Regions from separate parts of the Roseovarius conchicola genome, predicted to be linked through region 3. Evidence: riboswitches for the same ligand, from Rfam matches in the RefSeq annotation. Region 3 holds a riboswitch; each other region holds the start of a gene.

Region 1 (4,510 bases), on a different contig from region 3:
TGGCCACGGTGGTGGATGCCAACGGGGCCGAAGTGCCGGAAACCGGATCACGGCGCGGCCATGCCACGGGCACCTTCTTTCATCTGATCGCAGGCGCGTCGTGAGCGGGTTTGTGTCATTCGTATCGTCCGGGCCGGGCGATCCCGAGCTGTTGACGGTCAAAGCCGTTGATCGCCTTCAATCTGCCGATGTGGTGTTATTTGACGATCTGTCCTCGGGGCCGATCTTGTCGCATGTGCCCCCCGAGGCCGACCTGATCGGGGTGGGCAAACGCGCGGGGCGCGCCTCGCCCAAGCAGGATCATGTCAGCCGGCTGTTGGTGGAACATGCCGAAACGGGCGCGCGGGTTGTGCGCCTGAAATCCGGCGATGCGGGCATTTTTGGACGTCTTGAGGAAGAGGTGGACGCCCTGTCGCAAGCCGATATCCCGTTCGAAATCGTCCCCGGCGTTACGGCGGCCTCGGCAGCAGCGGCGGCAGCCTCGATCCCCCTGACCCGCCGCCTGACGGCGCGGCGCGTTCAGTTCATCACGGGCCACGATGTCGCTGGGATGCTGCCTGAAGATCTGAACATGGCCGCCCTGGCCGATCCGCTTGCCACGACGGTCGTTTACATGGGACGGCGCACCTTTGCCGCCCTGGCCAGCAAGCTGATCGCAGCAGGCCTGCCGGGCGAGACCCCCGCCTTGTTGGCAGAATCGGTCTCAACTCCGGCCCAACGCCTGACCCGGCATTCGGTGCACAGCCTGTCGGAGGTGACGGTTGATACGGCCTCAACCGCGCCGGCCCTGATACTTTATGGCCCCTTGGCAACTGAGAAGGATTGACAGACCAAGCCTTCACGTGACACGCAATTATTGACGGTCCCCAAAACGGCGCAAAGCGTCCGGGGTAAAAGGGAACACGGTGCGGTTTAGCCATCAGGCGCCAAATCCGTGACTGCCCCCGCAACTGTAAGCGGTGAGCGACCCGCAAAGCCACTGGGCGTCCAAGCCCGGGAAGGCGCGGCAAGCAGCGACCCGCAAAGTCAGGAGACCTGCCGTCAGGGGCATGTGCCCCACCAAACCGGTCCAAATTGGGCCATCTTCATAACCAAAGCCGTCGGGGAAGACGGCAAGGAGACAGTGAAATGCATATTGAACCCGGAATCGTAGACGGCGCGAAAATCGTGCTTTCTTATGCCACAGCCGCCGCCGCAGGTGGTGTTGCCGCCAAGGCCGCTTTTGACATGGTGCGCGAAAACGGCGCGCTGGCCTTTGCAGGCCGCGCGGCGATTGCCACCGCTCTGACCTTCATCTTTTTCGAGGTGCTGCCGCACTATCCCGTCGGCGTTAGCGAAGTCCACTTCATCCTCGGCTCAACCCTGTTCCTGCTGCTGGGCGCCGCACCGGCGGCGTTTGGCCTGGCCCTGGGCCTGTTGGCGCAAGGTCTGCTGTTCGCGCCGTTCGACCTGCCGCAATATTTCATCAACGTCACTACGCTTCTTGTGCCGCTGTGGCTGGTGCGTGAAATCGCCAATCGCATCATTGCGCCCAACACCGCATACGTGGACCTGAAATACAGCCAGGCTCTGGCGCTCTCGACCGCCTATCAGGGCGGCGTTGTGGCCTGGGTAGGGTTCTGGGCCTTCTACGGCCAAGGCTTGGGTGCCGAGACCATGACATCGGTTCTGACCTTCGGGGCGGCCTATATGCTGGTGATCATCATCGAGCCGATTGCGGACCTCGCTGTCCTGGCCGGAGCCAAGGCAGCCCGCGGGATGACGGGCGGCGCATTGTTCAATGCGCGGCTGCATCAGGCGGCCTGATCCTGTTTAAATCCAAGCGCGGCCTCTGGTTTGGGGGCCGCGTTTTTGTTTCCGGAACCCTGCTATGTATCTCCTTTCTCTGGTTGGTATCGGCACTGGCAACCCCCAGCACCTGACGTTGCAGGCGGTTGATGCACTCAATGCGTGCGATCTGATTCTGATCCCCCGCAAAGGTGCAGACAAAGAAGACCTGGCCGAGGCACGTCGGCAGATTTGCGCAAACGTCCTGCGCCCGGAGGGACCGCAGATTGCCGAGTTTGACCTGCCAGTGCGCGATCCCGATACCCCGGATTACCATGACCGGGTCAAAGACTGGCATGATGCCATCGCCGCAGTCTGGCATCGTGAGATATTGGCGGGGTTGCCCAATGGAGGACGGATTGGATTCCTCGTCTGGGGAGATCCGTCGCTCTATGACAGTACGCTGCGCATTGCCGAGCGCCTGAAAGGGCAGATGGAACTGCGGGTCGAGGTCATCCCAGGCGTTACCTCTATTCAAGCGCTGACCGCAGGGCACGTCATCCCGCTCAACACGATCGGTGGCCCAGTGACCATCAGCACAGGCCGCCAGCTGCGCGACAAGGGCTGGCCAGAGGGCTGTAGCACACTCGTCATCATGCTGGACGGTGGGTGCGCCTTCCAAACCCTGGCCGACGGAGAGTTTGACATCTGGTGGTCTGCCTATGCTGGCATGCCACAGGAAATCCGCTTGTCCGGCGCGTTGGACCAGATATCAGACGAGATCCTCAAAACGCGGGCAGAGGCGCGTACCCGGAACGGATGGATCATGGATATCTACCTCCTGCGGCGACGCGGCCCCCGGTAGTCGGACCAGCATAAGCCTCCCCATCTGAACTGGTCCTGCAGGATCTGGCTGGCTCCCTGGTCGATCGGCTTTTTTGTTAGGGACTAACGCCGTCTCCGCGATCTACACGGTGGACCACGATATCTGGACAGGTAAGCAGCTTTGCCAGAAAAAGATAGCCTATCTGTCAACAAGGAAAAACGCTGCCATAGGGGCAAACTTTAGCCACTGTGGAGTACCACATAGTTTGACCCTCGGGCACCTGCTAACCCATTGATTTGTAGTCACCCAAAATCTGAATGACGCACCTGATTGACCTTTTTTGACAGATAGATTGACCCCTGAGCGCGGTTTCATCGAAACCAGCCGTTCAAAGTGTCGTTATCGAGGTCCGGTTTGCGGGACACAGCCGCCTTTCGCTATAAACCAACCAACGGCTGCTTCATTTACGCAATCCAGTTAGAAAGCGCTCGACCTTCTGCATCATCGTTGGCTTAGATGGGCCGGAAGACCAACCACCGCCGTTCTCGAAGACCTGTTCTTGCCATGTGGACGGTTTTTGCCGCCATGAACCACGACGAGCGGCAAATTCCATGCCGTCCCAGTCCATGAACCAGACATCTTCGGACAAGTGGAATGTGCAGAGATCGTCAGACCAGATGTAACGGCTTCTTACCGTTTCACCGACTTCGGCTACTCGTCGATTCTTTTTCAAGCTGTCCGGTGTAATGCGGCGATATCTGTCGCCCACGCTCATGATAGTCTCGCGGAGAACGCAGGTGACAAGGGATTCCTGCAAGGGCACGCCGACGTCCGTCCACTCCTCAACACGACCTTCAAGAACGGCGTCACCCATGGCGTAAGTCATTGTGTCCGCAGGGTCATCACAGGCGGCAACGACAAAGACACCCTGATTTTCATGACAGAAGACTGTGAAGCCATCTTTGGACTTCAATTCATCAATCGGAACAATGTGATCTTGGCATGAAAGCGGCAAATTGTTTGAATCCGGATGTACAAAATTAGATTTTCGCAGTGTTAGCGCACCAAAGCGACGGTAAAAGTCTCTCAAAATCGGGTTCGGCCACTCGGGAACGGTGCTTTCGGGAACGCCTAGTTCGGATTGAGGGACTTCATACCAGTCAGCAAGTAATTCTTGAAGTTGCTCAAAATTTTTCATCGCCAAAACAACTCCCAAGCTACTCTAACTTCTACTTCGCCGACCTTCGCCGTGGTTCAGAAAGATTGCAATATGGGCCCCTGTCCAAGCTTTCGCCGCATGCTGTTCGAAGGTCTGTTTCACCCGAAAGGGTCAGGGCTTCTGCCTGAAAAAGGCAATCTATGTGGCCATAAGGGTCAAAGCGCTAGCCATAGGGGCAAACTATGTGTCACGTAAGATCAGGAAAAATGGTGGAGCCTAGGGGGATCGAACCCCTGACCTCTTGCATGCCATGCAAGCGCTCTCCCAGCTGAGCTAAGGCCCCAAACCGATGGGCCATCAGGCCCGATGCCGCTCATTAGGCAAAGCGGCGGGCGGGATCAAGTGGAAAATCCCGCCTTAGACAGTATCAGTTGTCATCGTCATCCGCGGCGACATCGGCAATCTCGTCCAGCGAGACATTGTCGTCGTCGTCATCTTCCAGAACGTCATCGCCCAGATCGACATCGACGTCATCATCATCCAGCACATCATCGCCGTCAGTCTCGACATCCGTGGCTTTCATCTTCTTGGTCTCGGCATCTTCCGCATCCGCCGTGATGGTGCGGCTCTTGCCGGTGTTCAACTCCACGACCTCACCCGTGTAGGGGCTGACGATCGGGTCTTTGTTGAGGTCGTAGAACCGCTTGCCTGTGGTTGGGCAAAGGCGCTTTACGCCCCATTCTTCCTTGGGCATGGGA
Region 2 (4,510 bases), on a different contig from region 3:
TTTCCCTACACCGCCCTTCCCCGACGCTACAGCCAGGATCGAGCGGATAGTATCGGGCCGTATCGATTCCTGACCGCCCTTGGCATGCCCCCCGATTTTCAGGCTGGGCGCTGCGCCGCCGCCGGGGGCGGCGGGCGGGGCTTTTGAGGGTCCATGCGCGGTCAGGGCAACGCTGGCATTTGCCACACCCTCCAGCGAAAGCACTGCACGTTCTGCAGCCGCGCGTAGAGGTTCCATCTGGCGGGCAATATCCGGGCTAGGCGCTTCGATCACAAAGCGCACCGTATCGCCTTCAATCATCAATGCACGCACCATATCGCGCGAGATCAGCGTACCGCCATCCGGCAGCTCCAGACGATCCAACTCGGCTTTGATCTGCTCTGGGGTGATGGACATACGCGCGCTCCTGTTTTGGCCTTTGATCTATAGGTGGCATGTTTTGCGCCGGGCGCAAGGCGACTTCGTAACACTCTTAGTGTCGCTCAGGATTATTGCAACAATAGCATGACGTTAGGTCACTTTCTTCTATGCGCTTGCTGCATAGCAGCATTGCTCCGACAGGGGATTGTGCACCTGCAGCATATACCTATCTTCTCCAACAAGAGACACGAGCAGCCCAGAACGGGCGTCGCAATGAATAGTATTCCGCAAGGACCCAAGACAATGACGTTTGCACCCCTGACCCAATCGCGCAGCAACGCGCTCACCCTGACCATCGCCGAAACGCTGAACAAGACTGTGCAGCGGATCCAGGATTACCGCAACTACCGCATCACTATGGACGAGTTGTCCTCACTCAGCAGCGCACAACTGGCCGATATGGGCCTGCACCGCAGCGAGATCAAACGCGCGGCCCGCGAGGCTGTCTACGGCGCAGAGACCTAACACCAGATCGGATGTCCCTCCTCCTCCCCCGGGGCATCTGTACCCGGCTATGGCACTCCTCCTCCCTGATGTCATAGCCAAAATTCCCGGGTTTCTGACCCGGTCAAGATCGCGAACGACCCTCCTCCTCCCATTTGGGTCTGACGTGCTTTGATGGCGGCACCCTCTCCTCCCTCGGGTGCCGCCATTCTTATTTCAAGTCAAAGGTTTCGCCGGGTTTCCGACGACGGTCACGCCGGCAGGCACATCTTTTGTCACAACGCTGCCAGCGCCGACAATGGCCCCGTCGCCGATAGTGACGCCCGGCAGGATGATCGCACCACCCCCAATCCAGACATCTTCTCCGATTTTGACAGGACGCGCACGTTCCAGCCCCTCGGCACGCTTCTGGCGATCCTTGTGGTGGTTGGGACAGTAAATCTGCACCTGAGGCCCCAACATACTGCGCGCGCCGATGCGCAGTTCGGCCGTGTCCAGCAACACACAGCCCGAATTCAGATAGACCCGGTCGCCCAGATAGATGTTCACGCCATAGGCGCAATGAAACGGAGACTCGATCCAGACATCCTGCCCAACATGTGCCATCAGCGCGGCCAGTTTGGCCCCTAACGGCCCACGCTCATCCGGGTGTTGGTGATTGTGTTGATGCAGCGCATCCCGCGCCCGCATCTGCATAGCCAGTAATTCGGGGTCCAGGCAGGTATACCATTGCCCGGCGGCCATTTTCTCGCGTTCTGAATTCATGGCCGCCCGATTCCTGTTCTAATGCAAGCGCCGCGCGCGCCCGCCCCGTGACCGGGGTCGCGTCACAGGGCTGGTCGCCTGGTGCAGGAAATCGACAAAAGCCTGCGCCGCAGCGCTACCGGGATTCTGCGCCTCAGGTACTTTCAGCGCATCAACCGCGTCTTGTGGCGTGGCCGCGCCCGGCATGGCAAACACCCATTCCAGAAACCCCAGCCGCGCGGCTGCGGCTGCATCTTCACCTTTCAAGTCAAGGGCTTCCAACCCGTCTATAATGCGTGTGGCAGTCATGTTCTCAGTTTCTCCCCGGCCACACCCCGGGCCGGATGGGGCGATGGAGCCTAGAGGGATGGGGCCTTTTGAGGCCAATCATCCGTCCCGACCGCCCACCGCGATTCGACGTAGACCCAAGGCTGGTTTCCGGGCTTGGCGGGCTCTGGATGTTGCGCCTTCCCGGGCCGTTGGCTGGCCCAGTGGCATCGTGCAACATCCCCCAATTCTTACCGTTGCGGGGGCAGCGCCGGTATCTCACCGGCTTCCCAATTCTCCCCGTTGATCGTGCAAATCGCAGGGGCACCTCAGACTTTCAGTTTTGCCCAAAGCGATACACCGCGCAAGTCAAACTTCGCCGCGATGCGGCATGAAACCGACAGGCAGAGGTCGTCATGGACAGGTGATCGGAACCATATACCCGGCGGGCATGACACGATTCCCCAACACTGCTGTGGGACGCGAGGCATCCCGCACACACCCGGTCTGTTGGCGCAGATAGGTTGAAAAATCGGGACTCAGGATATGTTGAGGCAGGGGCAACCCGGTTTCACCCGCCCCCGGGGCGACGCGGATGTAATTGGAATTTGGCGATGGGTGCGACAAATCCAGATCAAAAGCGCTCATCGTTGGAGCCTTGGGCGGCGCAGCGCAGGCTGAAAGCAAAAGACCTGTCGCGATCAGGATCAGTCTGGTCACTTTCATCGCGCCTCTCCGCCGGGTTAACACGGTGACCACAAACTATTGGATCGCGCGCAGCCGCTCAACGACAAGGTAAAGACATCGTTAACGCGGAACCGAGCCGGACCAAACACATTCGCGCACCTCGGTAAGCTTGGTCAGGCCAAGTTGCCCCATATTGGCGATCAGATCAGCGCGCAGGATATCAGCCAGATGCGCGGGGCCAGCAGGGCCAAGCGCGGCCAGCGCATAGTGCCACGCGCGCGCCATCATCACGTAATCCGCGCCCAAAGCGATGGCCCGCAAGATATCAAGCCCGCTCTCGACACCGCCATCCAGGATCAAGGGGAGGCGTGTCGCTGCCCGGATCGCCGGCAACATCTCGATGCCGGTCGGGGCCGCATCAAACTGTCGACCACCATGGTTGGACACCCAGATCGCATCAACGCCCTCATCTTCAAGCCGCTGGGCATCCTCAACCCGCAAGATCCCTTTGACCACCATCGGCCCGTCCCAGGCATCGCGCACCCAGCGCAGATAGTCCCAATCCGGTGCGGTGCGCAGCAGGTATCCGGCATGAGCGTTCGAGGGCAACCCCTTGGTATCGGGCGCATAATCGTCAATCAGGCGCATCCGCGGCATCCCTTGCTGCGTCATGCCCAATGCCCAGGCCGGACGGAACGCGATCTGCGCCAGAAGGCGTGCTGTCAAACGAGGCGGCTGCGTCAACCCCGAGCGCATCTGGCGTTCGCGGCGGCTGCCCACGGGCACATCAACCGTCATCACTAGGGTCGAGAAACCAGCGGCTTTGACCCGGGTCAGCATGTCGCTGCGAATGTCAGGATCGCGGGGCGTGTAAAGCTGGAACCACGCGTCTTCGCCGATGACGGGTTGCAGGTCTTCGGGCCTCTGGCTGGCCACAGTCGAGAGCGTATAGGGAATCTGTTCCACCGCCGCCGCCCGGGCCAAATGGCGTTCGGCATCGGGCCAGATCAGCCCGGACATACCAACTGGCGCGATGCCTACAGGCAAAGCATGGGTACGGCCCAGCAAAGCCGTCTGTAAATTGGGGGTGGTTTCACCATGTAAAACCGAAGGCATCAACCGCACATCATCCAACGCCTGCCGATTGCGTATCTTGGCCAGGTCTTGCCCCGTGCCACTATCAAGGTACTCCCAAACAAAATGCGGCAAACGCCGCTTGGCACGGATACGCAGATCGCTGAGGGCGGGATATCTGACATGCAAGTCCATCCGAGGGACTGTGCGGTGGGAAGGGCGAAATTGTCCAGAGGACCGAGTAGATCCAGATGAGCGTCAGGCCGGGCCGCTAACCAAATGTTCTTCTTTTGTTTAAACCTGAACGCGCCCCATGGTAACAATTCTTAACCAAGCGTTAATGCTTGGACTTGAGTGAGCAACCCTATGGGCGAAGTGGAACTGGCCGCGCTGCTATGCGCCTTTCTGGCCGGAAGCGATGGCGAAACACGGCAATATTTCGATGTGAACGGCCTCAGCCGCCATGTACGCGTGGATTGTGAGACCGATAGCCACGTGATCGAAATCGGGCTGGACGGCAAATCCTCGGCCCGCGACAGCCTGCATCAGGCGCTGTTTTATGAACATCTGACCGGAAAAATCCCGGTAGTGATCCTGATCGACCGCGATGGGCTTGAAGGGCGGTTTGAATACGAGCTGCGCCAGACCGCAGGAATGGTTGGGGTGACCTATCTGCGCTGCGCCGAGGATTTCATTGTCAGATGGGCCGCCACCGGCCCCATGCGCCCGGCGTGGCGCGAGGCGAGAAACGACGTGCCACGAACGGACGTGTGCGACCTGTCAGCCGTTCTCCCGCACGAAATCGCCGGGTCATAAATATGCGCAACACGCAAGGAACAATCCCCGAACATTTTCTTTAACTCATCCGAAAGCC
Region 3 (4,510 bases):
AGAGGTCTGACCCGATGTTCCCAGGCTAAAGCCACCACTCACGGAACATACTTAGATTGCAACTTTACGTCGCGTAACGAAAGTATGGGTTTCCTTACCAAAGGATAAAATTACAGTTTTATTGGAAAAATGCCCGTTTTTGCCCGGATTTAACCGTCCAGCACAAACATTTGATTCTGAAACGACGCTTTCAACACAGCCTGAGCAGTGGTTTCCACGCTGAGTGCTTCGCGCGCAAGACGCAGGTGTTTCTCAATTGTGGCGGGCGTCAACTCCAGCAGCATGGCAATATCCTGCACGGTTTTACCGTCCCCAACCCAACCCAGCACCTCACGCTGGCGCTTGGTCAGGGACCGACCGGGTGCGTTGTAGGGAAGGGACAGGATGCGCAGATGGGTGATGTTGTTCAACACCACGATATCATCACCATGTTCAGTCCATATGCTGTCCACCTCAGCCTGGCTCAGCCCGGCGCGCGCTGTCAGCGCGATCGCACCCTTGGAGCGTGGTGAGACCGACTTGAAACTGATAGAATAGCCCGCCAGAACACCTTGTTGCTGGTTGAATTCAACGACCTTCTTCTCCTGATCGCTCAGCGTGCCCGACTTGACCATCTCCTGCATCACCGACCACGAACACGCGCCTTCATGATCCAGAGCCCAACGCACCATCGGCCCATGATGATACAGGCCTTCGCCGATAAACACATCGGTAAACTCCGGCTTGTGATTGGTCAGCAACACGAAATCATCCGGATCGCCAAGGCTGGTTGCCGTACGATAGCGCGTATAGCCATAGATCAGCCGGTCAAATCCGTATTCGGCCATCTGGCGCGTATGCATATCCCACAGCGCCTCGATCGTCGGCGAATTCAGCAGTTTCTTGAGATGGTCTGTCGTGATCATCCGCGCGCCTTCAGATGTTCGACCATGGCCTGCAGCGCAAGCAAATACCCTTGGGCACCAAACCCGCAGATCACGCCAAGCGCAACCTTGGCGATATAGGAGGTGTGGCGGAATTCCTCACGGGCGTGAATATTGGACAGATGCAGCTCGATGACCGGCAGTTCCACCGAACTGATCGCATCCATCAGTGCGATCGACGTATGCGTATACGCACCCGCATTCAGGATAATCCCATCATGGACACCGTGCGCCGCATGAACCTGATCCACCAGAACGCCTTCACTATTATGTTGCTGAAAGGCGAGGGCGACGCCTAGCGATTTGGCGCTCGCTTGGCTCATCTCTTCGATATCGTCGAGCGTGGTCGAGCCATAAACGTCTGGCTGACGCTGACCCAGCAGGTTGAGGTTGGGTCCGTTCAAAATCAAAATAGATGTCATAATGCGTGTCCTTTGGATCAAGTCTTAGACTCTCAGCGCTGCATCTGTCGAGGCCAGTCGAAAAGAAAGACTTGAGGGAGCCAGCCCGGGAGTTAAGTTCGGACAAGCAGAAGACAGAGGCAGACCATCATCCCGCCGAACCAGATTGCGTTAACTTTATCCCGTATCATTCTGTAAATGCTAAATTAATTACAAATCATCATTTATATTATATTTACATAATACTGATTATGCGCTTTTTACGATTGTAACGCGGCGCATGTGTCGGATCATCTGTATAATGGGACTGAATTGTTGAGACACATATCCCCCTGAATTCAAAAATTAAGTCATTGGCGTATTTCCTGCGTTGGAAGGAAATCTCCACGGCACGGCGGCATATGCGCCCTGCTGGTCAGCTCAACCTTGAAAGCGTCGTATGAGCAACACCGAGGTCTAGCGCAATGGCTCTGCAGTCTCGCCGTTGGCAATGCGTTCACGGGCGAGCTGGCGCTGATGCTCGGACAACTTTTGTTTACGTCCAAACCTGACGCTCTTTTGGGCCGTGCCTTCACGGCCTTCATTCCCGCGCGGCGTGATACGTTCTCGTTCATCTTCGACAAGGGCGGAGAGAAAAGCCAGAATTCACCTTGCCCATCGGCGTGGCCAGATCGAGCCAGGGTTTGTCCAGAACTTTCACGCAGGCACCTCGATCCGCAATCCGCTGGATGATGGTGATGCCATCAATCATAGATCGGGTTGCCCTATTCCACTCAGCGATCACAAACACTCCCCCTGCCCCAAGCTTGTCAATTGCACATTCCAGCTGAGGCCGACCCCTCACAGTTTTCCAGATACCTTCTCGCGAAAAATCTTGTCGAGACTGGCGGCGTTCAAGGCACGTAGCTGGCGATCAAGGGATTGCCCATGACTGGACACTCTGGCGTAACCAATAAGCATATTCCGCGCCTATCAGATGCAGCAAATATGCACCGGATATATGCACCACATCAGAGCGTTGTTATCTTGGCCCTGCCCCATTGGTGCGAATATGATGAGTTTTGATACAATTTAGACTCTCGCCTTATCGCGCCAAAATGACCGATTTGCGGAACAAAGCTGCCCCTGGCTATCTTCCCTTTCATGGCGGCTTTGAAGCACATCATGGCCCTTCCCCATTTCCGGAAATCGGCATGCCGTAATTCTATTGACTTGGAGAAGTTATTGTCTGAAATGATCCCAGATGGTTTTCGGAAGACAAATGCGCTTTCGGAATGAAAAGGGAATACGGTGAGGAATAGCCAACAGGCGCCAAAACCGTGACTGCCCCCGCAACTGTGAGCGGCGAGCGAACTCGATGAACACCACTGAACGCGCAGCGTTTGGGAAGGTTCGGGCAAGCGACAACCCGCAAGTCAGGAGACCTGCCATCAAAGATGTAACTTCAACCTGGGCGGGGTGTCCGGACAGGAGGCCATGATGGCTTTACGGTTTGAACCGTGTGAAAATCGACCTGTGCTTGCCCCGCGCCATCGCGGAGGGCGACATGGGCGTACCAAGTCACAGAATTACCATCTGCACATCGTGCAAGCACAAGAGCGACAGCTGTCATCCCGGCTATGAGCTGATCGAACGGCTGCGCGCGGCCATCGATGCGGCCGGTGACACGATCACCGAAACGTTCGAAATCTCGGGCACCGCCTGCATGGCAGGTTGTGAGCATCCTTGCACGGTTGCCTACCACAGCACGCGCAAGGCCACTTATCTGTTCGGGGATATAGAGCCCGGTCAGGATATTGACGACCTTGTTGCGTTTGCCCGGCAATACGCAGTTCCGGGGGATGGTTGGTGTTCTGCGATTGAGCGACCCGGTAAGTTGCGCACGCATACACTGGCACGGGTTCCGGCCATGATGCTTGCCCCAGAAGACAGCAAGGCGCGCCTGTCATGAGTGCCGCAAGCCTTGTCGCGGACGATATCAGCTGGGCGCCTCATAGTTCTCTGCCCCGCCTGCTTCATCCAGTCAGCTTCGAACTTCAGCCCGGGCAGGTGCTGGGCGTGGTTGGGCCCAACAGTGCGGGTAAATCCACGCTGTTGCGCATGATCTACCACTACCAACAGCCAACATCCGGGCGGATCCTGGTGGATGGCGAGGATATCTGGTCCCTCTCACCGCGTGCCGCGGCACGCAAAGTCGCGGCCGTCCTGCAAGAGCAACCTGGTGCATTCGGGCTGACTGTGCACGACATCGTTACCCTTGGGCGTACGCCGCACCGGCTGGGGTTTTCGACCCCCGGCGCGCGGGACGCCGAGATTGTTGACGCGGCCATAGACCGCATGGATCTTCAACATCTGATATACCGAGACCTTGGCACGCTATCGGGCGGTGAACGGCAACGGGTGATGGTGGCGCGCGCGCTTGCGCAGCAGCCCCGGGTGCTGGTGATGGACGAACCGACCAATCATCTCGACATCCGCCATCAGCTTGAAATTCTGTCGCTGATCCGCACCCTGGGCCTGACGATTGTCGTGTCCCTGCATGACCTGAACATGGCGGCCCAAGTCTGCGATGTGGTTCTTTTGCTTGAGGGCGGACACTGCAAGGGTTTCGGCCCACCCGAAGAGGTGCTGAGCGAAGCATCGGTGTCCCGGACATTCCGGGTCACCGCCCAACGTGAGACGCTGAGCCGCAGCAATAACCAGCATCTTTCATTTCATCTGCCGAACTAAAGGAAAACCCTGATGAAACTGACCTGTACTTCGACTGTATCGGGCGCTTTGCTTGCCTTGATGACAACAACCGCGTTTGCGCAAACCACCGTGCAAAGTTGCAACCGTGAAGTCACATTTAATGAGCCGCCCAGGGCCGCGATCTCGAACGACGTCAACCTGACTGAAATGATGCTGGCGCTGGGTCTGGCCGACCGGATGGTTGGATACACCGGCATTTCGGGCTGGAAAACGCTGGACGAAACCATGACGGCGGGGGTTGAGGAACTGCCAGAGCTGTCTGCCAAGTATCCCAGCAAAGAGGTGCTGATCGGCGCGGATGCCGATTTCTTCTTCGCAGGTTGGAACTATGGCATGAAGGTCGGCGGAGAGGTGACACCCGAGACGCTCGAGCCCTTCGGAATCAAGGTCTATGAGTTGACGGAAAGCTGCATTCACATCGGTGAAAAAGCCGCC

Evidence for each region. Region 3 has a riboswitch for cobalamin ahead of V6N02_RS04090 (DUF1636 family protein). Riboswitches for the same ligand answer to the same signal wherever they lie in the genome.
Region 1: it holds a riboswitch for cobalamin, as region 3 does, so the genes downstream of both, V6N02_RS11210 (energy-coupling factor ABC transporter permease) here and V6N02_RS04090 (DUF1636 family protein) in region 3, are expected to answer to the same signal.
Region 2: it holds a riboswitch for cobalamin, as region 3 does, so the genes downstream of both, V6N02_RS14520 (hypothetical protein) here and V6N02_RS04090 (DUF1636 family protein) in region 3, are expected to answer to the same signal.

Annotation. Positions count from the first base shown of each region.
Region 1 covers NZ_JBGEHK010000003.1:403,703-408,212, forward strand. Annotated here, with positions in the region: gene V6N02_RS11200 (cobyrinic acid a,c-diamide synthase CobB) at 1-104, shown strand, start outside; gene cobA (uroporphyrinogen-III C-methyltransferase) at 101-826, shown strand; cobalamin riboswitch at 844-1,057, shown strand; gene V6N02_RS11210 (energy-coupling factor ABC transporter permease) at 1,129-1,806, shown strand; gene cobF (precorrin-6A synthase (deacetylating)) at 1,871-2,632, shown strand; gene V6N02_RS11220 (hypothetical protein) at 3,054-3,791, opposite strand; tRNA gene V6N02_RS11225 (tRNA-Ala) at 4,020-4,095, opposite strand; gene V6N02_RS11230 (TIGR02300 family protein) at 4,180-4,506, opposite strand.
Region 2 covers NZ_JBGEHK010000005.1:34,477-38,986, reverse strand. Annotated here, with positions in the region: gene V6N02_RS14535 (Mrp/NBP35 family ATP-binding protein) at 1-396, opposite strand, end outside; gene V6N02_RS14530 (DUF1127 domain-containing protein) at 664-885, shown strand; gene V6N02_RS14525 (sugar O-acetyltransferase) at 1,081-1,629, opposite strand; gene V6N02_RS14520 (hypothetical protein) at 1,648-1,917, opposite strand; cobalamin riboswitch at 2,021-2,222, opposite strand; gene V6N02_RS14515 (hypothetical protein) at 2,290-2,601, opposite strand; gene V6N02_RS14510 (alpha-hydroxy acid oxidase) at 2,683-3,831, opposite strand; gene V6N02_RS14505 (hypothetical protein) at 3,991-4,452, shown strand.
Region 3 covers NZ_JBGEHK010000001.1:864,987-869,496, forward strand. Annotated here, with positions in the region: gene V6N02_RS04070 (LuxR family transcriptional regulator) at 150-905, opposite strand; gene aroQ (type II 3-dehydroquinate dehydratase) at 902-1,345, opposite strand; gene V6N02_RS04080 (recombinase family protein) at 1,935-2,168, opposite strand; gene V6N02_RS04085 (recombinase family protein) at 2,165-2,284, opposite strand; cobalamin riboswitch at 2,552-2,770, shown strand; gene V6N02_RS04090 (DUF1636 family protein) at 2,871-3,275, shown strand; gene V6N02_RS04095 (ABC transporter ATP-binding protein) at 3,272-4,054, shown strand; gene V6N02_RS04100 (ABC transporter substrate-binding protein) at 4,067-4,510, shown strand, end outside.